2 regions of the Bacillus xiamenensis genome follow, and region 1 is predicted to be linked to the other one. Evidence: riboswitches for the same ligand, from Rfam matches in the RefSeq annotation. Region 1 holds a riboswitch; the other holds the start of a gene.
The links. Region 1 has a riboswitch for glycine ahead of BK049_RS08750 (amino acid permease). Riboswitches for the same ligand answer to the same signal wherever they lie in the genome.
Positions count from the first base shown of each region.

Region 2: linked by a shared signal. The riboswitch ahead of gcvT (glycine cleavage system aminomethyltransferase GcvT) and the one ahead of BK049_RS08750 (amino acid permease) in region 1 are both predicted to bind glycine.

Region 1 is NZ_CP017786.1:1,720,886-1,736,536, forward strand. Features, by position in the region: gene BK049_RS08725 (hypothetical protein) at 297-911, shown strand; gene BK049_RS08730 (MFS transporter) at 1,303-2,496, shown strand; gene BK049_RS08735 (shikimate 5-dehydrogenase) at 2,544-3,446, opposite strand; gene BK049_RS08740 (MFS transporter) at 3,465-4,646, opposite strand; gene BK049_RS08745 (LacI family DNA-binding transcriptional regulator) at 5,224-6,246, opposite strand; glycine riboswitch at 6,525-6,604, shown strand; gene BK049_RS08750 (amino acid permease) at 6,767-8,116, shown strand; gene BK049_RS08755 (DUF3169 family protein) at 8,160-8,840, opposite strand; gene BK049_RS08760 (helix-turn-helix transcriptional regulator) at 8,837-9,043, opposite strand; gene BK049_RS08765 (NUDIX hydrolase) at 9,213-9,836, shown strand; gene BK049_RS08770 (DUF4188 domain-containing protein) at 9,848-10,330, opposite strand; gene BK049_RS08775 (PadR family transcriptional regulator) at 10,335-10,886, opposite strand; gene BK049_RS19765 (hypothetical protein) at 11,298-11,621, shown strand; gene BK049_RS19770 (hypothetical protein) at 11,663-11,923, shown strand; gene BK049_RS08785 (hypothetical protein) at 12,044-12,997, shown strand; gene BK049_RS08790 (Rap family tetratricopeptide repeat protein) at 13,219-14,397, opposite strand; gene BK049_RS08800 (ABC transporter ATP-binding protein) at 15,056-15,651, opposite strand, start outside.
Region 2 is NZ_CP017786.1:3,120,908-3,136,558, reverse strand. Features, by position in the region: gene BK049_RS16000 (lipoate--protein ligase family protein) at 1-427, opposite strand, end outside; gene BK049_RS15995 (rhodanese-like domain-containing protein) at 648-1,028, shown strand; gene gcvPB (aminomethyl-transferring glycine dehydrogenase subunit GcvPB) at 1,068-2,528, opposite strand; gene gcvPA (aminomethyl-transferring glycine dehydrogenase subunit GcvPA) at 2,521-3,867, opposite strand; gene gcvT (glycine cleavage system aminomethyltransferase GcvT) at 3,884-4,981, opposite strand; glycine riboswitch at 5,085-5,180, opposite strand; glycine riboswitch at 5,184-5,290, opposite strand; gene BK049_RS15975 (DEAD/DEAH box helicase) at 5,540-7,210, shown strand; gene BK049_RS15970 (YqhG family protein) at 7,225-8,022, shown strand; gene BK049_RS19105 (anti-repressor SinI family protein) at 8,207-8,371, shown strand; gene sinR (transcriptional regulator SinR) at 8,405-8,740, shown strand; gene tasA (biofilm matrix protein TasA) at 8,808-9,608, opposite strand; gene sipW (signal peptidase I SipW) at 9,666-10,238, opposite strand; gene tapA (amyloid fiber anchoring/assembly protein TapA) at 10,286-10,813, opposite strand; gene BK049_RS15945 (YqzG/YhdC family protein) at 11,066-11,392, shown strand; gene BK049_RS15940 (YqzE family protein) at 11,426-11,614, opposite strand; gene BK049_RS15935 (competence type IV pilus minor pilin ComGG) at 11,675-12,058, opposite strand; gene comGF (competence type IV pilus minor pilin ComGF) at 12,055-12,507, opposite strand; gene comGE (competence type IV pilus minor pilin ComGE) at 12,494-12,811, opposite strand; gene comGD (competence type IV pilus minor pilin ComGD) at 12,795-13,241, opposite strand; gene comGC (competence type IV pilus major pilin ComGC) at 13,234-13,527, opposite strand; gene comGB (competence type IV pilus assembly protein ComGB) at 13,544-14,584, opposite strand; gene comGA (competence type IV pilus ATPase ComGA) at 14,565-15,635, opposite strand.

The DNA of each region.
Region 1 (15,651 bases):
AGGAATGTTTAATCAGTCGAAGTGAAAGGATATATGGAGATTTTAATTGGGGTTATGTGATCAATTGCTGCTCACAGGGTTAATTTTGTATGAATATGCTCTTTGTTCTTAAAATCAAAAGTAAGTCTAAAGATTAGTCGTTTTGTTTTCAAGGGAGAATATTGAGTATAAAGATCTATTTTTTTGTTAAAAATTTCTTTCTCTGTCCGATATAGATATTATCATCCAAAAATGTGCGTTTCAGGAAGTTGATTTTGTGATGAAACACTATATCTTTTTGAGGAAGGAAGTTTGAAATGAAGTTTTTAAAGAAAAGTTGGAAGTATATTGTGGTTGCCATCGTTGCTCTGTTTATTGGATCGGCAATGTCTGGTACATCACCGTCAAAAGCAAGTGAAAAGCTAAAGAAAGAAAACGAAGCATTGCAGAAAAAAGTAGATGAATTAGCTCCGTATGCAAAGCTAGCAGAAGCTGAAGCAAAAGAGAAATTAGAGAAATTAGAAAAGAAAAAAGAAGAAGAAGCAAAAGCTAAAAAAGAAGAAGAGAAAAAGAAAGCAGAATTAGCGAAGAAAAAAGCGGAAGAACAAGAGAAAAAGGGTTACGATACTGGAATTACTTACGATCAATTGGCTAGAACACCAGACAAATATAAAGGTGAAAAGGTGAAATTTAAAGGTGAAGTTGTCCAAGTAATGGAGGGCGACGGCACGACAGAAATAAGAGTAGCTGTAGATGATTATTACAATGATATTGTTTATGGTGATTATCCAGCCGATCTCGTCAAATCGCGAGTCTTAGAAGGTGACGTGATTACATTTATGGGGACTTCTGATGGGGTCATTACATATGAATCCACGACAGATGGTGACATCACGATTCCAAGCGTCAAGATTGAGAAAATCGAAAATTAAGGTTTCCTATCGAACACCTAAAAAGCTTTCAATGAAATGAAGAATCAGTGTCAAAATGGATTGAAAATAAACGATGAAAAGAATTGAGAGATAAAAGGGGAGTGGCAGAGGACCACTCCTTTTTTGTATCAATGGTACATACGCTGGATCAATCATTTCCCTCAAATTTAAGCAATTCACTATCATTACCTTTCACATTCATATAAAATAAGACCTAGTGAAAATTTGAAGAAATGCTTGATAAATGAAGGGCATGTAAGCTGTGAGCTGCATGAGATGATGAGATGTTTGCATGTGAAGGTTGTGAAGCTGTTCCTCCTCACGCATGAGATCTTGTAAGCGTAGCCATTATTTGTCACTTCATTGCAATGGTGTTGAGGGGTGTGTCAGTATGAGGAATCCGTATTTGAGAACGGCTTCTAGTCTTTATATCAATTATTTTTTATTAGGTATGGTCAATATTATTTTGGCTTCGAATATGCCGTTTTTAATCAAACAATTAAATACCGATAGTGCAGGGGTTAGTTATATGATATCCGCACTTGGCATTGGCAGGGTGCTCACGTATGGTCTTTCAGGTGTGCTGTCAGATCGTTTTGGGCGAAAGCCGGTGATTTTGGTTTCAGGTGTGCTGATGGCGGTGTTCCTCATTGGAATCCCATTGTCTCCAAATTATCAAATCGCCTTTGCGTTTGCGATTTTGGCAGGGGTGGCGAATTCGGCAATGGATGCAGGAACGTACCCAGCGTTAATGGAGGCTTTTCCGCAAAACTCGGGATCTGCGAATGTGATGGTGAAGGCTTTTATTTCGATTGGGGCGACCATCCTGCCACTGGCTATTTTCTTTTTAGCGGAGCATGATTTGTTTTACGGGATTGCGTTTTTTGTTCCTGCTTTTATCTATCTTGTGAATGTTTTGATGCTGTGGACATTGCCATTTCCCAATCATCGCAAAGTGGAGCAAGTCCAGGTGATGGAGCATGAGGAGCTGCCGCGTTTCTCGTCAGAGCCTACGTTTTGGAGGGAAGGGATCGCACTCATTGTGATCAGTTTTACGTCAAATGGTCTCTACGCCTTGCCGCAAATTTGGCTGCCTACGTACGGTGAGGAAATATTGGGGATGGCTTCTGGCAGTGCTGTGAAGCTGCTTAGTTACTATAGCATGGGTGGTTTGCTGTCTGTGTTATTGCTCACATTTCTTTTGCGCCGCATTGTTCGTCCGGTGACTGTGCTACTTGTCTATCCGATCATTACACTTGTCTCCATCTGTGTGCTATTGGTCGTGAAGTCTCCAGTCATAGGGACCGTTAATGCATTTGTACTTGGCTTTTCAACTGCGGGTGTCTTTCAGCTGACGTTAACGGTGATGGCTGAGTTCTTCTGGAAGAACAAAGGAACGATGACAGGGATTATCTCAACAGCAGGCGGGGTGTCGGCCATCGTCATCCCAGTCGTAACTGGTTTAATCGAAAGCCATTCGACCATATTACAGATCTTTATGTTTGATGCTGTTGTGGCGGTTGCCGCTATTATCGGGGCAATGTACATTCTGTATCGCTACCGTCGTATCATGATACATGAATAAAAAAGACGACTTCCTAAGAAGGAGGTCGTCTTTTTTATATGTTTCGTTTAGAAACGGTCGTTTTCAAACAGAATCTGTTTCACTTGCTCAACTGGCATATCTTCTCCAGTAAAGAGTTTGTATGCAAGAGCACCTTGCCATAGCATCATGCCAAGACCGTTAATCGTTTTGGCGCCAGCTTCCTGTGCTTGAGCAAGAAGCTTTGTTTTTTGCGGGTTGTAAACGACATCTGTCACGATTAAGTCTTTACGCAGTACATCAAGTGTATCATCAATGATGCTGAGCTCATCTAATGGTTTCATGCCAAGGCTTGTTCCATTCGCTAAGATCGCACTTTCAGCTACTTCACGACGGAAAGCGTCTTTGTCTTCAAGTGGGAAAAGGTTAGCTTTGACACCAAATGATTTCATTTCGTTGTTGATGTAATTTGCATTTTCCTCTGCTTGAACAAAGTATTGATCATTACGAGCAAAAATACTAATTTCACGAATACCTGATTGTGCAAGCTGAATGGCAATCGGTGTTGCGGCGCCGCCTGAGCCAACGAGTGTAACCTTTTGTCCAGTTAGTTCAACGCCATGTTCAATCAAGTTTCTCACGTAACCAAGACCATCTGTGTTGTAGCCAACCAGCTTACCATCTTTGTTCACAACCGTGTTGCTTGCACGTGTATATTTCGCAGAATCATCTAGTTCATCTAAGTAATCCAATACTTTCATTTTGTTAGGCATCGATACGTTAAATCCAGCTGCACCCATCGCTTTCATTCCGTTTACAGCTGCTTCTAGCTCATCATTTCCTACTTCAAAGGCTAGGTAAGCATAGTTGATCCCTGTTAATGTATAGCCAAGATTGTGCATCCGTGGTGACAGGCTGTGTCCGATTGGTGTCGCAAGAAGACCGACTAATTTTGTTTTTCCATCAATATTACGTTCATGTATGTTTGTCATAATTGACATCTCCTTTAATTATCTAAACAATTTTTTCATACGTCCTAGAACAAAGACTGCTAACAATACGCTAATGACCGCAATGATCATATCGAAGAATAAAGTCATTTTAATATCGTACGTGCTGACGAGTCCGCTAGTAATCAGCGGAACAAGAATAAACGCTGAGCTTGCCGCAATGTTGACGTATGATGAAGCCGTTGCTTTGTTTGTAGGGAATAATTTCATCATAATACTCATAGACAGTTGGAAGATCCCTGCTGTAAATAATCCTAAGAAAAAGGTACTCACAATGACAATACCGTACGTTTCGATTTGAAATAGTGAAAGCATGGCAAGGAATGCCCCAATTGGATAAATAATGGCAACCATAATCGGCGAAATATATTTATCTAGTACGATTGAAAGCAATAGAACAGACACAAGTGCACCAATACTAAAATAAGAAAGAAGCTGTGTTGCTTGTCCAGTGCCAAGCCCAATCAATTTTAACCCGAGCTGTGGAAGCCACGTCTGCCATACCACAAACAATGCAGTAGATGTGAAACCCATGAGTACAACAGCTAAGCCTTCACCAAACATTTTAGGTTCTGCCTTCATCTGCTCCTGTACTGGAAGGTTATTTTGAGAAACAGCTTGCTTGTGATTTGGGAACGGCATAAAGAGCAAGTAAATCCCTACCAGTAAATAAAGAAGTCCTAGTCCAAAGAATGCCCAGCCCCAGAAGATATCATGTGCAACAAGGAATGCCAAGATAAATGGAAGAACAGTTGCACCGATTGAAACGGATGCTTTTACTAATACAGAAGCTGAACTTGCTTTTTTAGGAAATGATTCTGTCAGAGCAGGATATGTCCCTGAATCAAGCAATGAGTTTGCAATCCCTGCGGAAATCGCAAAGATAAAAGCTAATGTATAATTGGTAGTCGTTGGAATCCCAATTAAGAATAATAAGTATAGAAAGTTTCCTGTAATAATGACGGGTTTACGTCCCCAGCTGTCTGCCAGCCGGCCAGAGAAAAAGAGAGCAAGCAGTTTCCCAATTCCGATTGCCGATACAAGCAAGCTGATTTTCGGAATATCCACATGGTAGCGTTCAGATAAGCTTTCCATGTTTGATGCGACAATAATGTTGATCATGCCTAGCATGAAATAGTTTAAATACATGCCAAGTGATGATTTAATATATGGATTTTTCATGTTCCCACTCCTATATTTGAAACCCTTTGAGGGTCAAATTTTCTTTGTTATCCTTTGTTATTTCCTTAAAAGTAAATAATATTAAGGCCATCACAACACCCCTTGTGTGATTAATGAAAAAATAATGAATATTCATCTGTTTTTCAAATAAGTACATCGTTCTACTAGAATATAAAAAATGATAACAGTTATGATAATAAAATGGCATTTCATGACTTGATCAGAATCAAAAAACTTCATTTTCAACCGTCGTTACTAAAAAATAATGATATGTCCAAATAAGTATAACGATATACTAAAAGAAGCAACGAGATAAATATACTCCTGCGTTTAAAATGTGTCAAGTTTATGACTTTGTGATTTAAAAAAAGAAAAATGTAACAAAGAAATAGTTGACTTGGTCAATAAAAAAAGAAGAAATGCGAAGCCATTCTCCTTTCTTCGTATAGACAAATCCTCACATTTGGTGTCAGTTCTGTGTACCAATGCTCGTCCTTCCTTGACTTCAAAGGTTTTCAGGTCTTGCTGATACGAAAAAAAGGGCTAAAATCAACATTCATTTTAGCCCTTTTTCTATTCATGAGGATGTAGATGTTTCTCTAATATGAAGTTGTGGCTTTAAGATTAATCGCTGGAACTCTTCATCCTGCCCGTTCATTTTATGATATAAAAGATTCGCTGCTTTTACCCCGATGGATCGCGGGAATGATGAGACAGTGGTGAGCGGCGGGTGATACATCTCCGCTTCAGGAATATTATCAAATCCAACAACATCGATGTCTTCACCAGGCTTGATATCGCGTGCTGACAATTCTTGAATGACCCCAAATGCGACTAAGTCGCTAAAACAAAAAATAGCAGTAGGCGGATTGGGCTGATCCATGACTTGGGCAAGTGCTTCTTTCCCGCCTTCACGGGTAGGTTCGATATCGATAATAAGAGATTCATCAATCGTTATGCATTCCTCGTCATGGGCTCTTTGGAAACCTTTCATTCGTTCAATCCAAGTCGATGAGGACTTGATTCCGCCTAAGAAGGCAATGCGTCGATGTCCTTTTTGAAGCAGGTGATGTACTGCCATCCAAGTACCTTGTTCATAATCAGCGCCGACATAATCACAATGGACATCCGCTAATTCACGGTTTGCCAGTACTTTTGGGGTGCGTATGTTGTTTAACTGTTTGACCGTCCGTGTAGAGCTTTTCGAAGCGGGATTTAAGATGATTCCGCCAACTCGGTGCTCTACCATGGTGGAAATGAGCCGTTCCTGTTTATCGACACTGTCAAAGGTTGTCCCAAGCAAAACGGTATAGCCAAGTGATTCAAGTGTGGTTTGCACGCCGATTAAAAATTCAGAAATAAAGGTGTTTGAAATATCTGTAACGATCACACCGACAATATTTGAGCTTTTTGACCGCATGTTGGCGGCGACGCGATCATACACGTACCCTAAATCTTCCATGGATTGCAGCACTTTTTTTCGAGTTGCTTCTGAGATTCTAGGGTTGTTGCGAACAACGAGTGAGGCCGTTGAAGTCGATACACCGGCATGCCGGGCGACTTCCTGTAATGTGACACGCTGCTTGTTCATTTTTTTCATTTTATCTTCACCAACTTCAATGAATTGCCTACCTTTGGTTCATGATCAAGATGGATTTCTCCATCAAACGAGCCGAACATTCTTAGTTTTATTATACCTTAATCAGGGGGTGTTGATGAAGTGATGTCATATTGCATTGTCAAATAGGGGGGATAAAAGTTTAAAAAGATGACCATTGACAGCTTTCTTCTAGAGGCGTAAAATATAAAATTATTCAGATATAGAAACATTTTAAGTAAATATCGAAAGCTATGATTGCTATGGGTCACACTATGGCAGGAGCAGCTTCTGGAGAGACCGCATGTATGTGCGGCGCCGAAGGGTTCACAATCTCAGGCAAAAGGACAGAAGAGTACGAAATATTGTATTTGTGATGCATGGATGTTGCCATGTATTGCTTTTCTCTATTTTGCTATTCTTTTATGACCATGAGATTGGAGCGCATCCAATCTCTTTTTTTATGGACTTTTTGAGCGTTCATTATTTCAGTATAGGATCGTGTCGTAGGAGGGCGTTGACATTGGCACAGCAAGAGTTAAAACGAGATTTATCAAACCGCCATGTACAGTTGATTGCAATTGGCGGAACCATCGGAACAGGGCTGTTTTTAGGCTCTGGAAAGGCGATTCAATTGGCAGGACCGTCGATCATTTTTGCCTATTTAATTGTCGGAATGGCTATCTTTTTTGTCATGAGGGCACTTGGAGAATTGCTCTTATCGAAGACGGGCTATCAATCCTTAACGGATATTGCAGAGGACTATCTTGGCCCATGGGCTTCCTTTGTGACAGGGTGGACGTATTGGTTTTGCTGGATAATGACAGCGATGGCTGATGTCATTGCGGTCGGGGTATATGTGCAGTATTGGTTTGACATTCCGCAGTGGATTCCCGCCATTATTTGTTTATTGATTTTACTAGGGTTTAATTTACTAACGGTGAAGCTTTTTGGAGAAATGGAATTTTGGTTTGCACTGATTAAAGTGATGACGATTCTACTGTTAATTGGTGTTGGAATGGTCCTGTTAATCATTGGTTTTCAAACAGATGCTGGACCTGTGACGGTCACAAATCTTTGGTCACACGGCGGGTTATTTCCACATGGTGTCACAGGCTTCTTACTGTCATTCCAAATGGTGATTTTTGCGTATGTGGGAGTGGAACTTGTCGGTGTATCCGCAGCAGAAACGGCGAATCCTCAAAAAAATATCCCATCTGCGATTAATAAAATTCCATTAAGAATTCTCTTTTTCTATGTGGGTGCGATCTTTGTTTTATTATGTATCAACCCATGGACCGAGCTTGGTGCATCAGAAAGTCCTTTTGTGAAAACCTTTGGACTCATTGGTATACCAGTAGCAGCGGGGATCATTAATTTTGTCGTCCTGACGTCTGCGGCTTCCGCTTGTAATAGCGGTATGTTCTCAACGAGCCGAATTTTGTATAATCTCAGTCACCAAAAGCAGGGACCGGCTTCCTTTGGCCGTTTGAATAAGCATGCTGTCCCAAGTAATGCACTGTTTGTTTCAACGATTGTCGTGTCTGTAGGGGCTCTTTTAAGCAAGCTGATTCCAGAACAAGCTTTTGGAATTGTGACAACGATCAGTGCGATTTGTTTCATTTGGGTATGGAGTATTATTTTAATATGTCATTTGAAATATAAGAAGACACGTCCTGAACTGCATAAGGCGTCTACCTTTAAAGCGCCATTTACACCTTTTGTGAATATAGCGGTTCTTGTGCTATTTGCTGCCATTCTTGTCATCATGCTTTTCGCTGATGCAACACGTCCAGCGCTGTTATTGACACCAGTATGGTTCGGGTTCCTATTGTTGATTTATGCACGAAAGAAACGCCGATCAGCATCATGAACGAAAAAAGCACAGCCTTCTCCAGTGGCTGTGCTTGATCTATTTACCGATTTCTAATTTTCAACATATAATGTGCATTCAAAATGATCAGAACGAGTCCAATGATGATGATCGAAAAGAGCTGAGAGTGATTGGCTCCAAGAGAATACACAATCAAAATAAACATGGCACCGGTCAATAAAATATTCATCATTTGATGGGTGTGAAATAGCCCATCCAGCATCACATGTTTTTCCCCTTCATCAGAAATGGCGAGTAGCTTTTTGCCATAATCCTTATCGGATGGACTTGGCAGAGGACGATTAGGGTAGACGAGTTTTAGAACAGAGAGCGCAACATACGAACTGATAATGGTGATGATAAACAAAGCGGCATTGATAAGAATAAGCCAGAGTGGCTGCTCAGTCACGATGGCCATACCAATGGCAATAATGGATAAAATGGTACTCACCGTATTAGCTAACGTTACATCAGTAAAAGTTCGATACTGTTTTGCTTCCAGTTCATCCTCCTCATCACCAGATACCGAAAGTGATACTCTTTTCTTCATACGTGAAATGCCTGAAACACAATAAATGATCAATAGGATAGTCAATCCAGTGATGACAAGGGTCGCTTCAAATGCAGCTTGCAGAAGTGTCAGCTCAAATTCGGCTGCCAGCAAACAGTAAGCACCGAGAAAACCAAGGAGAGCACCTAACAACATTTTGTATATGGTTTTCATGTGAGTTCATCCTCCTCAAATAGAAAAATACGTTCAATGGGTTCCTGAAAAATACGAGAAAGCCTCATAGCAAGTAAGAGAGACGGCATCAATTCATCTCGTTCCATTAAGCTAATGGTCTGGCGGGAAACCTTTGCCCGTTTCGCAAGCTCAGTCTGATTTAAACCATCACGTGCCCGCAGCTCTTTTAGACGATTTTTCATTCTGTCACCTCAGCTCTGATTAAAATCTTCTCCTAATTGTAAAGTATCATATTCATTTTGACAAGTATAGTTGTCAAAATGATAAAAATAATTGTCAGAAAGATCGCCTTTATTCAAAAGGGAATCAATGATACGCTATTGAAAAGAGAAACGAAAACAGGTGATGCCCATGTTCATTGATCAATTAAAAAATGACTTACATCAATCACAGCCATTATTTATTGGAGAAGAGACAGCGTTCAAAGCAGCAGTCCTTGTCCCTTTGGTGCAAGTAAACGGGGAATGGCACGTTTTATTTGAAGTGCGATCATTGACGATGAGAAAACAGCCTGGCGATATTAGCTTTCCAGGAGGCAAACTTGACGGCGGCGAAACCGCACAAGAAGCTGCACTGCGAGAAACCTATGAAGAACTAGGCATTCCGCCCGAGTCAGTCAACATGCTTGGACAGCTCAGTCCTTATATTGCCTCTCCATCCTTCGTGGTGTATCCATATGTCGGGATCATTGATGAACAACAGGTCAAACATTCCTATAATCAAGAGGAAGTGGAGGAGACCTTTACTGTGCCTCTATCATGGCTCTGCCAATATGAGCCGTACTTACACCATGTATCGGTTCAGCCAACACCAGGCGAGGACTTCCCTTATGAAAAAATCATGAATGGTGAAAAATACAGCTGGGGCAGTCGCTTGATTGAGGAGTGGTTTTATGATTATGAGCGCTATACCATTTGGGGATTAACAGCCCGTATATTAAAGCATTTTGTGACTGTTGCAAAAAGAAATTCCTAGAGAACTCAGCTCTAGGAATTTCTTGTATAAAGACGCTCTTTTGCGGTTTCTTTCCCTTTTCCAATTGGGATGGTGGTTCTAGCTTGGCTCAATCCATATGAAGGCATGTTCACGTAGATAGATTCATATGAGCCGGCTTGAATTTGATACGTTTCATGATAAATTCCAACTGCATCATTATTTCGTGCTCTTTGGTTAAATCCTTTCCAAGCAGCCAAATGCTTCTCCATCTTGGCGTAGGCAAGGAGGTCCTCTGATGACTTCCAATATTGGATCATGGTGACGGTGCGTAAACCGAAGTAATTTTCTGTCCCGAGAAAACCAAGTTTTTCTTGATGGGTATAGAGTTCTTTGATCATCCCCGGCATCGCCATAAATACTGGCAGCCATTGATGGACAGCCCAGCGTTTATTGATTCTCATTCCGATGATGAACACAACAATCGGCTCAGAATTGTCTGTTGTAAACCGGCCAGCACGTAAGTTTTTTTTCATTCGTTCATCCTTCTTTCTTCATCGATTCACAGGTCTCCATGCACCAATCAATGCCAGCTTGCGCCACTTTCTTTCCATAATCTAACGTAAACAGCCAATACTTCGCATCAGCTTTATCTGGATACAGCTCTTGAATGTTTTGTTCAATTGAAACGTATGTCTCATAACGGATACGGAGCTGCCCCTCATAATCCTGTAAAAGCGCTATTTTCTTCTTAAACGAAAGATATTGGCCGAAGAATAGCTTCAATAACACTTCATTTCGTTCTGATGGTACTTGATCGAGCGGCTGCGCCAGCCATTGCCTCAGAGTGTCCAATCCTTTTTCAGTCAGATGATATTCACGCTTATCTGAGCGGCCAGTTGTAGAAGCAGGTGAAACCTTTGCGAGTCCGTCTTTGACAATTAACTTTAAGGCAGGATAAATTTGCCCATAACTAATTTTCCAAAAGTGATGCAAGCTCTTATCAATTAATTGCTTCACTTCGTACCCGGACTTACTATCTGTCGTTAAAATACCTAAAATCGCATACGTCGTATCATTGTATTTTTTCATTACATCAACACACCTATCTAAAAGATATATCATTTAGATATATAATAACCGATAGCTACTACAGATACAAGATGTATGAGACAAAAGAAATTCTATAAAGGAGGTGGAGAGATCAATAATTTTGTTAATCAATGAGATGAATCATTCATATAGATTGAACGATCATATTTTGCAGGGGGACATATGAGTAAATAGAAAATCTGGATCATGACGATCCTGGGGTACTAATCATTGGTGCAATCAGCTGGATAGCATTTCAAGCAATCGCAAAAAAGAGTGTATTGAATCAACCCTACGCCTTTGCGTATAAGACAAATGATCGTGTGAACTGGTTCAATGTAACGGAGAGAAACGGAAAAGTAACAGGTCATCTGAATGAGACCATTTTAGAGGAAAACCCGAAAAGGCATTATGATCCCAATATATTTATCAACAAATATCAAGCAACTGAGAAATCAATTGAAAATTCAAGTGAAGCAAGGGAAAGAGGCTAAAGTGTACCTTGCTGAAAAAAATCTTTCTGTGAAAAAACAAGGTGAAAAGCAAAGCATCACATCCAAAGCAGTTAATCAAAAACAACTACGTGCTGTTCAAAAGGACATTCACGTTCAATATGATGAACTCATGGAAGACACTGAAAATAGATTTCATGATTATGTAAGAAACTTCATTAAGAAAGTAACAGGCGCGTATGGTTATCTGTATACGGCGGAGGATGGTTCATACCAAAAGTAAAACGAATGTATATGCAGTCTGAATAGGCAGGTTCTTTTCTGATGAGAACGGTCCCAGTAGATGGTGGTGAACCATATAAAGAAACGAAACACACAGCCGGTGGTATTTCAGATGGGATGATGTTTGATTTGAGTACTTATCCTGCAATTGAAAAGGGGTTTATTGTAGGGGAAACTGCCCGAGACGCAAAATTTCCTTTTAAAATGGCAGGCGGGACAATAGAATTTAAAGCGGTTACGAAAGAGGAATATCAAGAACAAACGGAAGCATTTAAAAAACAGGCGAAAGAAATGCAAAAATAGATCGAGTTGAGTTGGAACAGATCAATTTTGTGAATTGCATTTCAGGGCGATAAGAATCTAGTTGAATATATAAATATGGATGATGAAGGTTTTTTAAATCATATATTAGTGGAGGTACGTATGAGTAAATTGAAAATGTGGGTCGTGTCTATTCTGGCAGTACTCATCTTGGGTGGAGGCGGTTGGACAGCATATCAAGCAATCGCACAAAAAAATTCATTGAATCATGCCTATGCCTATGCATATAAAACTAAGGATAGAATGAACTGGTTTGAATTATCTGAGAATAAAGGCAAAGTAACGGGGCATCTGAACGAAAAGTATGTAGAAGAAGTGTGGTGGGATCCCAAAATATATAGAAAACAATATGTCGTATCCGGGAGTTCAAAGGAAAACGGTTATGAATTGCGAGTCAAACAAGGCAAAGAAACAATCATATACGAAGTCCAAATATCAGGGGAAGACCTTTCTGTGAAAAAACAAGGTGATAAGAAAAGCATTATATATAAAGCAATCAATCAAAAAAAGCTAGATTCGTATCACAAAAAGATTCAAGATCGATATGAATATTTATTCGATACATCAGAAACTAGATTTTATGATAATATGAGACACTTCAAGGAGAAAGTGTCGAAGGTTTATGGTTTCCTATATACGGCAGAGGACAAACAACTATTTCTACAAGTGAAAAGCATGCATATTGAGATTGGATGGAACGGCTCTTTTCTAATAACAACTGTTTCTGAAGAAGATTGTAAGCCCTATAAAGAAATGAAATTAGAAGTCGGCGGATTTACTGATGGGGGAGAATTTTTCGAAATGAGCTATGATCCTATAATTGAAAAAGGTGTCATTATAGGTTCGACTGATCGAGATGCAAAATCAATAAAACTGCCAGTTAAAATGACAGACGGTAAAGTAGAGTTAAAAGCTTTCACGAGAAAGGAATATAAAAAAATCGCTAAACCATATATAATGACAGGCGATTCAGTAGAGTTAAAAGCTGTCACGAAAGAGGAATATAAAAAACAAGCTAAAGCATTTAAAAAGAAGGCAGAAGAAAAGAAAAAATAGGTGATCTTAAAGCAGATGAGTGAATCAACTTATCTGGTTTTTTATGAATTTTTGATGAATGATAAGATGAACTTACGTATCTTGCGGTACATATTCACCGCCTCATTTCTTATCAAGAACTAAAATAAATATGGACCACTTGCCTTGTGATGAGGCAAGTGGTTTTTTGGGTTGTATCGGTTTATGTTCCGATAGGTCGCTCTGCTGGACCAGGATTTGTATCATGTAACGAATTGTAAGACACCGTTTGTCCGACAACAACGATGGCTAAAGCGAAAATGAGTAAACTCATTTTTTTCATCATCATTCCTCCATTCGAGTGTGGTTTGTTCCATGTGATAGGCGTCCTTTAAAAAGAGATATGCCTGTTGAATGGAACCCAGATCTTCAAAGTGTTTGGCAGCTAATGCACTCAATTCACGGGCACTTTCAACATCCTTCAATTCTTTTAGAATGCTGATGTCATCGAAACAGGTTTGAGCTTTTTGGGATATGTCTTCAGTGAAATATAGGTGATAAAGAAAATTCATTTTTGCTGTGTAGATGGGGTTTTTCTCCATTTCTTGTTTTTGTTTGACCAATTCAAAATAATAGAGAGCTTGCGACCTTTCATCGATGGAGAGTAGCTCTTTTAGTAACATAAACATGGAGTGTTGGAAATAACAAGATGAAAGGTAGTCATCATCACTAAGAGCCTTTTCTAGGGCATCAATACATTTTTTTGATTCTCCAGCTTCGGCATATAGAATACTGATATTATGATAAAGCTGTGATGTTAGAAAATGATCGTTTAATCGATTTGAGATGTGTAATGCTTTTGTGTAGTAGTTCTCAGCTCTTTTGAAATCGCCAATATCCATGAAGTTGGTGGCGGCGATCACAAAAGCTGCTGCCAGTCTTCTTTCATAGCCATCATGACCTTTGAAAATATCAATGGCATTCTGAATATAGTGAAGTGAAATCAGGCTTTGTCGAAGCAGCATATATAGGTTTGCAACCTTCGTATGGAATTCGGCTACTTCTATTTCATCAGGAATGCTTTGTAGTTTTTTCTCGGCAATTTTAAATAGTCCGATGGCTGATGCATAGTCTCTGTTATATGAAGCGTAAAGGGCTTTGTATAGGTAAAAATAGTATTCAATTAAGTCGTTTGTTTTAGAAGGACATTCTAGCTCTGTCTGTTCATTCAGTTTTTTACCCCTTCGTTCATATAACATGAGCTTAAACTTGCCTTCCAGTAATGAATAGTAAGTCAAGACCTCCTGATTTTCTTCCATTTCTTGAAGTAATCCCTTTAATTCTGTGTAGATTGTCTTTGCATTGTGTACATCATGCTTACGAATGGCAATTCGCCAATCATTTAAACGGTTCCCCACCTGTTCAGCTGAAATGATCGTCATTCAAATTTCACCTCTTTAACATCCTTTCGCCTGTTTCAATAAAAAACGATATCACAATTTTTGGTAAAATATAATCGTTTCTGGGAGGTGATTGACAGGAGGTAATAAAAAGGACCTTATGTCATGAGATATACGATATTGTAATGGTGATTGATTGTTTGTACAAATGACTAAAATCTTTTTTTGAGAGTCTAAAAACGTGGAAGTTACAATTGTTTTTATGTTTATGTTCGAAAATACCATCTGTATATACGAAATAAAGCTATTTTAACTATGGGAGAAGAACAATGAAAGGTCGATCTAGAAGGGAAAATCAGTTATGATGTTGCTAGATCATTTTGGAAAAGAAACTGGTAATTGATGAGAAAGGTGAATAACCAATACAAATGCTAGCCTTTCAGAAAGGATGTTGAAATGAAAAAAAGGTTTCAAATTTTAAACTGGAAAATGACAGTTGTGATTACGACGCTTTTACTTGTTTTAGTGACTCTTTATATCTCAAAGAGATACTTTTATAGCAAAGAAATTGAGTTGCTGACAGAATCTTGTCAACAAGCAGACGGCAAAATCATACTAGAAACAAATAGTTTGTCTATGGATTACTCGTTTGAGTGTAAGGAAAAATAAAACAGGCAGAAAGTTGCCTGTTTTACACCAATTAAAACCCTAAATTTTGTAACCACTTGTTTAACACGGCCTCTCGTTTCTCAGCGTTGAAGCGATCGTATTTTCCTAAATTTAAATGGGATGAAATTTCACCGTCATTCATAAACAGAATTCTCTCAGAGCAAAGGGCGACTTTTGGATCATGTGTGACAAGCAGCAGAGTTGTTCCTTCAGAATGGATTTGAGAAAAAATATCCATGACTTCCTTTGTGGTACTTGAATTAAGAGCACCTGTTGGTTCATCGGCAAAAAGAATGTTTGGTTCATTCATAAGAGCTCGACAGATAGAGGCTCTTTGGAGTTGACCTCCTGATACTTCTGATAAATATCTATCAGCTAAATGATCAATATCAAGTTTCTCCATTAGATATTTAGCTCGTTCATTTACTTCTTTTCTCGGCTTTTTTTTCGCTAAGTAAGCTGCAGCAATAATGTTATCAAATAGATTGAGGTTTTTTAGTAAATGGCTGTGTTGAAAGACGAACCCCATCTCTGTTAAGCGCAAAGTTGTTAACTGTTTGTCTGTCATTTCTGATAGTAGTTGATCTTTATATTTGATCTCTCCTGTTGAGGCTGTCTCTATACCGC
Region 2 (15,651 bases), 1.4 Mb from region 1:
TTAAGCTTTCTTTTTCTTTTTCTGTACGAGGAATGGCAAAATACGCATCGAGTCCCAGTTCCTTAAAGCCCTCTAAAATACCTTCTGAAATGACGCGGTATGCCTCTGTCACCGTCGCTGGCATCTCTGGATGCTCTTCTGACACAATCACGCTGTAGGTCAGCTCCTGATCATGAAGAACCCCTCTGCCGCCTGTTGGTCTGCGGACAAATCCAAGACCATAGCGCTTGACCGCTTCCATGTTGATTTCTTTTTCAACATGCTGAAAATACCCAACAGATAGTGTCGCCGGATTCCAGCCATAAAAACGGATCACTGGCGGGATGAGATTCTCACTATGCCAATAAAGCAAGGCTTCGTCCATTGCCATGTTAAAGGCAGGGTCTTGGTTTCCTGTATCAATGAAACACCATTTCTCTTTTTGCATATAAAAATCCCTTCTCTTTTACGTAGTCAATGTTAGATCATGGTGGCAGCCACCGGTTTTCTCTCTTCATCAGTCTATCAAATAGGGAAGGAATTGAAAATAATTCTGACCATTTATGATGACAAGTTTCTTTTGCTTTACTATAATAGTATTTGTCTAAAACGTACCATCAGACAGGCTACTGTGCTGATGCTCAAGAAGGAGTCGAGTCGTATTGCCAATATTCAACTATATCGTCCTCTCACTTTGTGGACTTTTCGTTCTTTATTCCATCGGCAGTTTCATTTATCAGCAGCGTATTATGAAAACGCTGACGGAAGAAGAATTTATTAAAGGGTACCGCAAAGCCCAGCTCATTGATGTGAGAGAGCCAAATGAGTTTGAAGGCGGACATATTTTAGGCGCAAGAAACATCCCCCTTTCACAACTAAAGCAGCGAAAAAATGAAATACGCCCTGACAAGCCTGTTTATCTCTATTGCCAAAACAACTTGAGAAGCGGGAAGGCAGCTCAAACTTTACGTAAAAATGGCTGTCGTGAGATTTATAATTTAAAGGGCGGCTTTAAAAAATGGGGCGGCCGCATTAAAACAAAGAATTAATAAAAATGACTCTGGGAGCTATTGCCCCCTAGAGTCTTTTTATTTTCTTTCAAAAACAAGAACTGGATTCCGTGCAGCCTTTGTTTCATCCATTCGTTTGACAACTGTCGTATGTGGTGCTTCCTGTACGACTTCTGGGTTCTCTTCTGCTTCTTTTGCAATTTGAATCATCGCTTCAATGAATGCATCAAGGGTCTCTTTTGATTCCGTTTCAGTTGGTTCGATCATGATACATTCTTCTACATTGAGCGGGAAGTAGATCGTTGGCGGATGATAGCCAAAATCAAGTAATCGTTTGGCCATATCAAGCGTCCGGACACCTAGTTTTTTCTGACGTTTACCTGAAAGAACAAATTCATGCTTACAGTGGCGGTCAAATGGCAAATCGTAATGGGCACTTAAGCGGCGCATCATATAGTTGGCATTTAACACCGCATGATCTGTTACAGCCTTTAAGCCGTCAGGACCCATAGAACGGATATACGCATACGCCCTGACATTGATGCCAAAGTTGCCATAGAACGGTTTGACACGTCCAATGGATTCTGGGCGATCATCATCAAAATAATAACGACCTTCCTTCTTCACAAGTACTGGCTTAGGCAAATATGGAATCAAATCCTTTTTCACACCGACTGGACCAGAACCAGGACCTCCGCCTCCGTGTGGACCTGTAAAGGTTTTATGCAGATTTAAGTGAACGACATCAAATCCCATATCCCCCGGTCTTGCTTTGCTTAAAACGGCATTTAAGTTCGCTCCATCATAATAAAGCTTACCTCCAGCTCCGTGAACAATCTCAGCCATCTCTAAAATATTTTCTTCAAAAAGGCCGAGTGTATTTGGATTTGTGAGCATGAGAGCAGCGGTTTCTTCATTGACAACACGCCGCAGATCCTCTAAATCGACAAGACCATTTTCATCAGATGCGACGGTGATCGTTTCAAATCCAGCGACTGTCGCAGATGCCGGATTCGTTCCATGGGCAGAATCAGGCACGATCACTTTTGTTCGTTTATGATCTCCTCTTGCTTCATGATACGCACGAATCATCATGAGCCCCGTCCATTCACCGTGTGCTCCTGCCGCAGGCTGTAAAGTCACGGCGTCCATTCCTGTGATTTCTTCTAAATGGCCACCTAAATCATAAAGTAACTCTAATGCGCCTTGCACTGTGTCTGCCTCTTGAAGCGGATGCACTTGCGAGAAGCCTGCAAGACGTGCGACCTTTTCGTTAATTTTCGGATTATATTTCATCGTACAAGAGCCTAGAGGATAAAAGCCAGAATCGACCCCATGATTACGCCTAGATAATGCTGTGTAGTGACGCATAATATCTAGCTCGGAAACTTCAGGCAGCTCCGCATCTTCATGGCGGATATACGTTTCATCAAATAAAGCTGGGAGCTTTTCTTCAGGTACATCTAAATCAGGCAGGCTATAACCAATTCTTCCTTCTTTGGATAATTCAAAAATAAGCGGCTGATCTTGTTTATTCATGGCGATCCCCCAATTCCTTGATGAACGTATCAATTTCTTCTTTTGTTCTTAGCTCTGTTACGGCTACAAGCATATGATGCTGAAGGTTTGGATAGGCTAGCCCTAGATCATATCCGCCAATGATTCCTTTTTCAAGCAATCGTTTATTAGCTTCCTTCACAGGCTCATCAAGCTTGATCACGAACTCATTAAAATGGGCCCCTTCTATTTCAGCCTGTAATCCATGCTTTTCCGCCTGCGTTTTAGCATAATGAGCTTTTTGTACATTTTGATAGGCGATTTCTTTTATGCCTGTTTTTCCAAGTGCCGTCATTGCAACAGAAGCGGCTAACGCGTTTAACGCCTGATTGGAACATATATTAGAAGTCGCTTTATCTCTTCGAATGTGCTGCTCGCGCGCTTGTAGGGTCAGTACAAATCCACGCACACCGTTCTCGTCTTCTGTTTGTCCGACTAAACGCCCCGGCACTTTCCGCATTAGTTTTTTCGTCACAGCGAAATATCCGCAATGAGGTCCGCCAAATGCAGCTGGAATGCCAAACGGCTGTGCATCACCAACGACAATATCTGCTCCAAGCTTTCCTGGAGGTGTCAGTAAACCAAGTGCAAGCGGGTTACTTGAAACAATAAACAGACTTTTCCCTTGATGTGCAATCGGTTCAATCTCTTTTAACGGTTCAACGACACCGAAGAAGTTTGGATATTGTACAAGAACCGCTGCTGTTTCGTCGCAGACAGCTTCTTCTAATGCAGCAATATCCGTCTGTCCTTTACGTGCAGGTACTTCGACGACTTCAATATGCTGTCCTTTTGCATATGTTTTCAGCACCGCTCGTGATTCAGGATGAACTGTCTCAGAGACCACAACCTTTTTCTTCTTTGTATGTCCTGCAGCCAGCATCGCCGCTTCAGCTAATGCGGTTCCGCCATCATACATTGAGGAATTTGCAAGATCCATACCGGTCAGCTCCGCAATCATCGTTTGAAATTCAAAGATCGCCTGCAATTCACCTTGCGAAATCTCAGGCTGATACGGTGTATATGCTGTATAAAATTCAGAACGTGAAATCACATGATCTACAATCACAGGCTGGTAATGATCATACACACCAGCACCTAAAAACGATGCATAGGCAAGAGTATCTTTATTTTTGGCAGCGAGACGAGACAATTCCCGCACGAGCTCTGTTTCAGATGCGGCTTCTTTGATGTTATATGTGCCTTTGAATCTTACTTTCTCTGGGATATCTGAGAAAAGCTCATCAATTGACTGAACGCCAATGACATCCAGCATTTCTTTTTGATCTTGCTCTGTTTGCGGCAAATACCTGTGCTTCATCCTCTATTCCTCCTCGTTATTTGGCTCTTTTATAAAATGGTGTGGCGACGATTTTGGCTTTTAGACGTTTTTTGCGAACTTGCACTTCCACCTCTGTCCCAAGCTGGGCTTGAGCGGTTTCGATCAAGGCAAGCCCGACATTTTTCTTTAACGTTGGAGATTGTGTGCCCGTTGTGACGATTCCAATCTGCTTCTCTCCTGAAAAGACCGGATAGTTTGTCCGCGGAATTCCTTTATCCATCATTTCAATGCCGACAAGCTTTCGTTTCGTTCCCTCTTCTTTTTGTTTTTTGAGCGCGGCTTTTCCAATAAAATCGGCTTCTTTATCCGTTTTAACAGCAAAACCAATCCCGCCTTCTAAAGGAGAAATATCCTTGGTCAGCTCTTGGCCATAAAGCGGAAGTCTTGCTTCAAATCTCAAGGTATCACGTGCACCGAGACCGCATGGAATGAGCCCTTTAGGCTCACCCGCTTCTAATAAAGCCGACCAAATATGGACAGCATCCTCTGACTGGCAGTAGATTTCAAAGCCGTCTTCTCCTGTATAGCCGGTTCTTGAAACAAGCACCTCTTTTTGAGCGACCTCCGTTTTTGATAAAAATGTAAACGGCTTGAGTAATGTCACCTCTTTACCTGCCACATCCTTCATGATGTCAGCAGCAAGAGGTCCTTGAAGGGCTAACAAGGCGGTTTGATCAGAGATGTTCTTGATTGTAACGTCATCCTCCCCTTGATGCTGAAGCAGCCAATCCACATCTTTTTCGATATTTGATGCATTGATGACAAGCAAATAGTTGTTCTTTTCTTTTTGGTAGACAAGCAGGTCATCCACCGTTCCGCCATCTTCATAGCACATGGCTGTATATAGTGCCTTACCATCTGTCAGCTTCGACAGATCATTGGTTAATAACCTTTGTAAAAAAGGAAGGGCATCTTGACCTTTGACTTCCACCTCACCCATGTGAGACACATCAAAAAGCCCTGCTTTTGTTCGAACAGCTTCATGTTCTTCTTTAATGGAAGAAAATTGGACAGGTAATTCCCAGCCCCCGAAATCAATCGTTTTTGCGCCAAATGTTTCGTACGCATGAAAAAGCGGTGTTCGTTTCAACATCAATCATTTCCCCCTTTTTTCTTACAGTGCAGACCACAAGCTGAATTTTCAGAAAAAATCACAGCAAAAAAGGACAGAGCGCTCCCTTTTATCAAAAAGAAGTCTCTGTCCTTGCACCTGAAAGTTTACAGCACAACATCATTGTGCGTTTTCCCCTTTGGTGGTTTGCTAAAAACCGATGAGCAAACACTCTCCAGAGTTGCGTCCGGTAAGAGTACTTTTGCCTGAGAGATTCACTGATTCAATCAGCTTGCTCCTTCGGCGCCTGCCAGTGCAAAATAACCGCTAGGTCTCTCCCCATACCATCATCCGCTCATATTCTTCACATTTATTGGACATACTATCAAAATGGGTGACTTATTCTCTAGTTCACTTACCAACATCCTACCATTAGAAATGGATCGAGAGCAACAGAAAAATCATTAACATTTTTAAAATAAACATTTAGTATCGTTCGCTTTTATTAAAATATATCATCTTTTAAACACCTATTAAAAAATGAAGCGTTTAAAAACAGAACGATTTTACATCAACCGACTAGAAAGGCAGGCGATGACATTGAATATTCAAACGATTTTTGATGAGGAATGGGCAAATGAATTTCAGCAGCGGCTTTCAGCAGACGGCCCCTGGGCGAACTGGAATATGTACCGTTTAGCAGCGCAGGTTCAACAAGTCACAGCCATCGATTCATTCGAGGGGCTGCTGGCTCCCGCACACCTGCCTGCATTTACTCCTTTAAAACACCAGCTTGAAGTCGCTAAAAGAGTCGTAGAAGAGATGAACGGGAAAGCCATTTTAGCAGATGAAGTGGGCCTTGGGAAAACCGTAGAAGCTGGACTCATTATCAAAGAATACATGATTCGCGGACTTGCCAAAAAGATTCTCATTCTCGTACCCGCCTCCCTTGTGTCCCAATGGGTGCAAGAGCTGCGGACGAAATTTTACATTGATGCTGTCGAGCAAAAAAAGAGCTATGTGTGGGAGCAGTGTGATGTTGTCGTTTCCTCGATTGATACTGCCAAAAGACAGCCACATCGAGACACCATTTTATCCATCGCCTACGATATGGTCATTATTGATGAAGCACACAAACTGAAAAACAATAAAACGAAAAACTATGAGTTTGTGAGAAATTTGAATAAGAAGTTCTGCCTGCTGCTCACAGCGACACCTATCCAAAACCGAATAGGAGAAATTTTCAATCTCGTCTCCCTTTTGAAACCAGGGCATCTAGGAAATGAACATCAGTTCAAAGATCTCTTTGCTAAAAAGGAACTTCAGCTTGAAGACCATGACCGGCTAAAACAATTAGTCAATAAAGTGATGATTCGTAACCGCAGGCAAGACACTGGCATCGAATGGTCAAAACGTCATGTGAAGACCATTTCCATTGATTTTTCGCCGACAGAACAATCCTTATATGATGAAATCTGTCAGCTGAAAAACAATCCATCTTATACGAAGCACATGTTTTCCATTATGACCTTGGAACGAGAATGCTGTTCAAGCCGAGAAGCGGTCTATATGACCATCAAAAAAATGCAAGAAGAGGAAAAACACATTCTAGGCGCTTCTGCAATTGGGCAAATCATGGAGAAAATCAATCAAGTCGAACAAAATTCAAAGGCGCTGGAAGTCGTTAAGCTCATTCAACAATTAAATGAGAAAGTCATTATCTTCACTGAATATCGTGCGACACAAATTTATTTACAATGGTTTCTCCAACAAAACGGGATCAGCTCAGTTCCCTTTCGAGGCGGTTTTAAACGAAGCAAAAAAGACTGGATGAAGGATTTATTTAGAGAACGGGCGCAAGTGTTAATTGCGACAGAAGCAGGCGGCGAGGGGATCAACCTTCAGTTTTGCAACCAGATCATCAACTACGACCTTCCGTGGAACCCAATGCGGCTAGAACAACGAATTGGACGTATTCACCGCCTCGGTCAAGAGCGGGATGTCCACATTTACAATATGGCCACAAACGGAACAGTCGAGGAACATATTTTAAAGCTGTTATATGAAAAAATTCAGCTGTTTGAAAACGTGATTGGTGATCTAGATGATATTTTAACCCGGATTGATATCAAAGAAGCCGAAACAGAATTGCATCATATCCTCTTTCAGCACGAATCTGACAGAGACATGAAAAAGAAGTTAACCCAATTTGCTTCCTATTTGACAGAAGCACAAACACCGCTTTTAGAAAAAAGACAGCAGGGTTCATAAAGGAGAGTTGACCAATGGAGCAGCGTGACATTCACACATTTCTTCTCCGCTTCTTTCAGGCAAATCAATGCGACATACTAGAGGAAAGTGCAGGGCACATGACAGTACAACTGACAATCGAAATGGATAAATTGATTATGAACCGCCCTTTTTACTGGCACTGGCTCGAAAAAACGGGCGGTGTACCTGAGCCGCGGCAATTGACCTTGATTACCGATCAAAAAAAAGCGGGTGACACGGTCGAGGGCGAATTCGTCCACTTCGGCTCCCCTCGCTTATTCCAAATTTTCGAGGCTGTGAAACAGCAAGGCCGTTTTATCCGGCTCTACGAAAAAGTCAGACCGCTCACAAACAACCAGATCGCTCTAGAGCCATGGCTTGGCCTCAATGTGAAAATATCCTATCTGGCAGACCGTAAGAAAGATAAGCTGCTGTCCCTTGGGCTTCATCTGATACGCGGGGAAGTCATCGAACAATTTCAAGATCAGCTGGAAGCCCGTGAGCTGTCGTCTCAAATTCCTGACTATTGCTTTACAATGAGTACGATGATTAAGCCAGAGAGCGGCGTCAAACGGCTCTACAGCCTGATGGAGCGTTATGCCCACGAAGAGCCGGACGATTGGGCAGTAAGAGCTGTTCAAAAGTGGAAGGAAGACTCGGAACTTTTAAACCAATTTTATGAAGGGACTTCTGACACATCTGTAGAATATGAAATAGAAAGACAAGCACTTAAAACTTTATACGAACCAAAAATCAGTCTTACGATTGAAAATGGAGGACTTTTTTACTTACAGCAAAAAAGGGGAGGCTGACTGAGCGAGTCTCCTTCCCTTTCATATGACATACAATTTTCGATCAATCAAAAGCAACGTTTGTCTATTTGTATTGGGCGGAAACATGACGCAAGCAATCTATGAGGTCTTATCACCTGTGTCTTTCCATTTCATGCGTTAAGTGCCTGAAATACACGATTCAGTATTTTAGGAGGGTATTTGTATGGAAAAGAAAACGAAGTTATTAGACAATGAATGGGTTCAATTATTACGCGAAGCTCGCAAAGTGGGACTAACAGTTGACGAAGTCCGTCATTTTCTCAAATCAAGCGAAAAGTCCTCTGAGTCTCCCCCTATGGTAAGAAGTCATTCTATCAAACCTTTCTGAATGTGCTATAATATCGAAAGGAAGGTGATGACATTGATTGGCCAGCGTATTAAACAATACCGCAATGAAAAAGGCTACTCACTATCAGAACTGGCCGAAAAGGCTGGGGTAGCGAAGTCTTATTTAAGTTCAATAGAAAGAAACTTGCAAACAAACCCCTCCATTCAATTTCTTGAAAAAGTCTCCGCTGTTCTGGACGTCTCGGTTCATACACTGTTAAACGAAAAAGATGAAACCGAATACGATGGTCAATTAGATAGTGAATGGGAAAAACTAGTTCGAGATGCAATGACATCAGGGGTTTCGAAAAAGCAATTTCGTGAATTTTTAGATTATCAAATCTGGAAAAAAAAGCAAGAAGAGGAGTAACGCGCACGTTTTAGCGCATACTCCTCCAATTGCTATGCAGAACTTGATATCAGTCTAAAGACTGGTTTTATTTTTTATCTTCGCTGTGTGCTTTTTCGTTTTCTTTCACGTAGCCTTTTTCATCCGTATGCTCTTTTGGATTGATCGTTAACCCATTCCACTGAGTCGCTTCGAAGGAAAGATCAATTTGAATCGCATCGCCTTGGTATTTATTTTGGATATAGTGACCCGCTCTATCCTTCGTCTGGTCATTGACAAATTCAATGATCATTTCCATTTTATCGTAATCAAACGGATTCTTTGGAATGCCGTCATACTCTGGAGCCGCTGTTCCATCAACGGTTGCTACATTGATTTTACCACTTTCATGTAAAAACTTCTCATCGACGGCATGACGAAGCTTTTCAAATGCGGTCTGATCCTGCTTTGACGTTAATAAATGCAGGTCAAGCAGGTTGGCATGGTCTAAAATAATATTTTTCGGGTATCCATTTCCACCTTCGGCTCCAACCGTTAGAACACTCACCTGAAATTGGCTGAGGAATTCTTCAGCTGTATTCTTTCCGCCGTTCTTCGCTGATGTTCCATCTTTAAACTGGCTATAATCAAGACTCATCAGCACTTGATTAATCGCAAGCGACCCCTTATTTTCAAAATTAAATTCCTTCTTGATTCGGTCACCAGGTTTTAAGTTCGAAAGGTTGATGGCGCCAGAATTTTCTTTTGCAGATAAAGCCAGCTCTCCTGTAGAGTAGACCGCGTTTGCCGTCTCGACATCATTAAACGCAGCCCACGTTCCCCCGCCAATTAATGCAAGACCTAATGCCCCTGATAATACACCTAAACGAATTGATTTTTTCATTACCATGATTGAACCCCCTAATAAATTGTTTTATTGAAACCTGAATAGGTTACAAACGGAAATTTATGCTTGTTCCTCTGATATATGTAATTCAGCTGTATGTCTTCGCTGTTTTGCAGCACCGACAAAATGAATCGTGGAATAAACAAGCAGCATCACACCTGGAATAATGAGCAGCAAAGCGGTTCCAGCAGAAGTCCCAGCATACGAAAGGAGCTTTCCTGCATAAGGGATGGTCACTCCCGTATACTGCGCAGTCACTTGATTCGCTTGTACGAGCGTACCATCTTGATACATATTGTTGTCTCCTTTGGTCTCAAAAGCTTTCTTTGCCCCAGTTCCTTTTACCCCAACAATTCGGTGGGTCACAAAGGACTGATCTTGCTTCGTTTGAAAAGTAATAATATCGCCTTTTTTGAGCGTCTCAGGTGAGGTTACACGTTTCACCACAATCAACGAACCAGTTGAAAATTCCGGTTCCATTGAGCCAGATAGCACTTGCTTAAATTGATAACCAAAGATCTGAGGATCTCCGCCTGTTGTTCTTGATGACAAAACGACAATAATACACGCAATCATCATCGTGAAGACCATCACGTAAAGAATACTACCAGACATTTTCATCCATTTTTTCATGATCCTTCTCCCCTTTACATATCATTTTTCATTCAGCAGGCAGCCATTTAGGATACATTTTCTTGGCATTTAGAGAGCTGCATATGTTGAGACCAAAAGAATGGTTTTTTAGATGCACCAAACCCTTTAGGATAATAGATTTTAAATGCATAAATCCCACTCGTTTTTGCGATTTCTGTCGTGATAGTCACCGTTTTTTTTGATGGGAGGGACTGTATCGACCCTTTTTCAAGAATATGACCATCTTGTAATGGCATCTGATCACTCTCTACTTTGTGCAGTTCCCACATCCATTTAGAGTGCGCAATGGGTTGTCCAATATTTTTTAGTGTCATGCTCAGCTTTTGAGGCGCACAGACTGTTCCTTCCATAATCGTTTGATCAATGAGCTTCAAATGACTTCGATCCCATTTCTTTGGCTGGCAATGCTGATCTGTCCCTTCAAAATTTTCACATGTTTTCATGACAAAATTTGAATACTCGACATCGTTAAAAGAAGCATTGGTAGATGTGATAAGAAAAGAAGTGAAAATCAAACAAATGGCACAAATGAGTACAAAGAGCAACTGTTTCACCAATTCTTTCAACTCCTTGAACGACTGTTCTTTAAAAAGAACGATTACACATAGTATAAGGAAATACCTATAAAACCCAAAACGCCAAATTAGTCCATTTTGTTCTTAAATAAGAACTTTTATGAGAAAATTCTTCCATTTTCTCGTTCTTTCGCCATATTGGATATTTTTTTCCATGCCATTTGTACTTCTTAAAAATTTACATAAAAGTGTAGGATTTGGTCAGGATAATAAGTGGTGAGGTGATGTTAATTGAAATATGGAAGAATGATGATCATGATCAGTTTACTGTTGGGTCCTGTCATACAAGACGTCAAACCTGCGGATGCAAGAGGATTCACTACGGCCGCAGATCAATGGGAAACAAGAGCTGTCAAAGAAGCAAAGAAAAGATATCCGTTAGCACAAGTCTTATTTAAACAAAAAGTATGGGACCGGTACCGGGAAAAAGAATCTGTGAAGCAGTATCATATTACGTTAAAAGATCATGCCAAAGAATTTGGGGTATTTGTCACCATTTCCTATAATCCTTACTCAAACAAAGTCAATAAAGTGATTGTTGTGGAAGAATACAGCTAAAGTGGCATAAAAAAACCGCCTGCTGGCGGCTTTTTACTTCTGTCGATGTCGTTTTTTTAGCATCATTGAAAAACCAAACGGCAGAACCCCAAATAAACGCTGTGAAAATGGAGGTTTTGTTTCCATTTTTTCTTGTTTATGTTCCTTTCGTTCGTCACGTGGTGTATTCATATATTTGATGATTTCCTGTGTCATATATTTTACATAATCATTTGTTTTCAACGAACATTCACCTCTTCTTCCTTAAAGTGTTACCAGAAAGAGTGTGATTTTATACACTGGCTAATCGGAGATTGTCCATTTCATGATTTCACCGGTCTCCCAATCCATCATCAGTTCTCGCTCTTCTGCTAAACCATCCTTTGTTTGAACACCGACCAGCATATGCATGATTTTTTTCTTTTGATCGCAACCGGCCCGTTTCAGTGTTACAAGGCCTTCTTCAGTGTTCAAATGGGTAAGCTGCTGATCACAACTACGATTTAATTTACTTGCAGCCTCACTTAATCCCATTCTAAATAGCTGCTGCTTTTTATAAAAAGAAATCGTCATCTCTGCACTTTTCAGCTCTTTTTGAAACCCAATCGTCATCGATCCGAGGATCAAAAGAAAAAAAAGAATCGCCGCAAGTACGTGCAGATAGATAAATCCTTCTTCACTTTTCACGTTTGAGGAACCACTCCTTTATATGTGAAAAAAATGGCTTCATACACCTTATCCGATACATCTGTGACCTCAAGAATTGCTCTATGTTGATTCGTTCTGACGCGAAATTGCTTCACCTTTTGCAATAAAGGAAGATGCCCAGCCTCATCCATTCGTTCCCGCAGCATCTCTTGGTATGGCTCAACCCTTACCACTCGCCCTTGATCGGAAATATACTCTAACGCTTTTCCTTCTTTTACCGACCTAACAGCAGTTGCTCGGCTTAATTCCTCATCTAATTGCAGCACAGTTTGCTTCCACTCCATTTGTGAAAATTGGTTGATTTCTTCAAATGGGCGGGCTTTCTCTACAACAGAAAAGATGAGCACACAACCAAAAGAAAGGAACAGAAATAACTGCAATTGACACAAAGCTTGTACAAGTGTAAATCCCTGTTCATCGTTCGACATGCCGCCGAAAGCATATCGTCTTCTTTTTTTGTACTTTGTATGATACACATCCCTTTTGTTTACTCCAATCGAGTTCATATGTGATCTCGCCTCTCTTCTTTTTGACAGCTGGCTTTGTCCCTTCTATGAACGCTTCGTTCATTTGTTCATGTAACACTTGGTAGGCTTCTAGTTTTGCTCTTAATTCCTTTTTCCCCATCATGATTTGTTCATAGGCTGGCATGAGCACAAGAGCTGAAAATAGAAAGATATGACAAGCAAACAACATCTCAAACGTACTAAATCCTCTACTGTTTTTGTACATGGATCCGCCCGCTCCCTAAATAAATCGTGAGTTTATAGGTTTGACTGCCAAATTGAACAATGAGAGATCCGCCGCTTTTCGGATGTCCATTTACATTAAAATGAATCCCTTGCGGAAATGTAGAATGCTTGATGATGCCCTTTTTATGCTGATAAGAAGCAATCACCTCATCGCGATTTTGATCTATTATTTGATAAGATACATGCGGCGGATGAATCTCAACATTCACACGGGTTTTTTTGATAAATGCCGTGTAGGCAGCCAACTGGAGGTCTTGTTTCATGATATTCACTTGTTTTTTGGCTTCAGCACTTTCTAATATAGTTGGAACTTTTCCTCCTAAGATCGACAATAGAATAGATAAAATAAGTAAGATCATGAGCTGTTCAATGAGCGTAAAACCCTTCTCATGCAAAAGCCATTTACTCATGCTTCACGTCGCCGTTTTGAATGACAATAGCCTTTCCATTTGGACAGGTTAATCCCTTTTTGACATAGCCTTCTTTTTCTAATTCAGCTAAAGATGGTGTCTTGCCGTCATGCTCTAATTCATATGCCATCACCTGTGTACTCACCATTGATTTGAGCCCTTCACACCCCTTCGCTTGAATGCTTTGATGGTGACGTGTGATATTCGGAATGGTAATGAGTAAAAGAATGGAAATCACGAGCATGACAATTAACATTTCCAATAGGGTAAATCCTTTATCATTCATGCCTTTGTCCTCCTTCTCACACTTGTTCCATTAGTTGATACATCGGTAAAAGAATAGATAAATATACAATGAGTATCAGGAGGGCTGTCAAACCATATATGATCGGTTGTAGCCATGAAACCCATTTTTCAATTTTCAGCTCTGCACTCTCTAATAGAAAGTGACTATACGTGTACAACTCTCTTGCAAGCATCCCGCTAGCTTCACCATGCTTGATAACAGCTGCAAAGTGTTTTTCGAAAAAAGGAGACCTGCTTATTTGGTGTTCCATGCTTTCTCCTTTTCTTAACTCTCCAATCATCTGTTCAGATATTTCTTGAAGAAAGGGTAAATAGCTTTGCTGTTTGAAAGCTTGCAAGCTTTCAAACAGCGATAATCCAGCTTGAAGAAGACCGCTTAGCTGAAGGGAAAAAAGATACGTATGCATCAGCTGCATCCCTTTATATAAAACAGGCAGCCTGCTCATCACTCTCAGCTTTTCAAGGGTCGACTTCTTCCTAAAAAAGACATAGTAATATCCAGCTAGACAGATACACATACAGCCTATAATCATGAGGAAAGCATGAAGAATTTGAAAGAGTCCAAACATCCCTTGGATCAGCCATGACATGCGGGTATCCATGGATGAATACAATAAGGAAAATTGAGGAATGATCATCTGCTGTACAAGTAACAGCACAACCAAAACCGTAAAGATGAGGAAGACCGGGTACCGTAACATACGTTTGAACGTGTCTAACTGCTTGATTTTTTTCTCTAAAAAACGAGAGCTTTGTTCAAGAGCACGTGCCAGGCTGCCATGCTTCTCTGAAAAACAGAGAATGGCAATGACTTCCCGCTGAAAATGGAGTCTTTCCAGCACCACATAAAAAGGCTCCCCTTCAAGCAACCACTGAATACCTCTTGTTAATAGCAGCTGTTGTTTCTTTGATAACTGGATATTCACCATCGTTAATGCCTCAATCAATGTATATCCAGCTTGAATCAATTGAGCAAGTTTTGATAGAAATTCAGCTTGTTCTCTTCTAGACCAAGATTTAAATGCCTGCTTCTTCATATACCCAGCGATGATATGTGTTTTTCGATAGATAGCCCAGTGCCACTCCTTTACGAATTAATTTTTGCAATGTTTCATATGACGAGTGAGCATATTCTCCTTTGGCCTCTTTGACACACTCACCAAGCTTCTTTCCGTAAAGTAATTCAAACACATTCGTTCGCCTGACCGGGCGATTTAATTTGCAATAAAGCTGACACGTTTCCCCGCAAAAAGGACATGTGAGCTCGATTAAACGCTGCGCAGTAATCGCAACCATGGTTTGTTCGAGTTCATTCATCGTGACACCAAATTCAAGCATTCGGTAAAGGGCACCTTTTGCATTTTTCGCATGCAGCGTACTCATCACTAAATGACCTGTCAGTGCTGCTCTTATTGCTGTTCTTGCTGTTTCAGCATCTCTTATTTCTCCTAGCACAATCATATCTGGGTCGTGTCTTAAAATAGCACGTAATCCTGTCGCATACGTAATACCTGCTTTTTCATTCACTTGTACCTGTAGCACTTCTTCATTTCTTGTTTCCACAGGGTCCTCAAGTGTAATAATATTTCGATTGAAATGCTTTTTTGCAAACTGTATCAATGAATAAAGTGTTGTTGTTTTCCCTGAATTTGTTGGCCCAGTAAATAAAATGAGTCCATGCGAATGATTTAAAAATGATAATAATCTGGCTGAAGCTTTAGGATATAGCGACAGATATTTTGTTTTTGGGACATGATCCTGCGGTAAAATTCTAATCACTAAACTTTCATCATTCACAGTCGGTAATGTAGACATCCGTACAAACACTTGTCCAGTTCTTAGCATCACAGCCAATGACCCATTTTGCGGTCTCCTTTTTTCACCGATATCCATGGAGGATAAAAATTTAAAATGAGCAATTAACCGCTCCCCGCTTTTTTTATCGATGGTTCGCTGCTGGATTAAATCTGAGTCTACACGGAAAGATACCGAAGCTTCCTTTTCTTTTGGTACAATATGCACATCAGATGCTCTCATGCGGCAAGCTTCTTCTAGCAGCTCTTGTCCCACATATTCAATACCATACAAGTGGTTCACTCCTTTC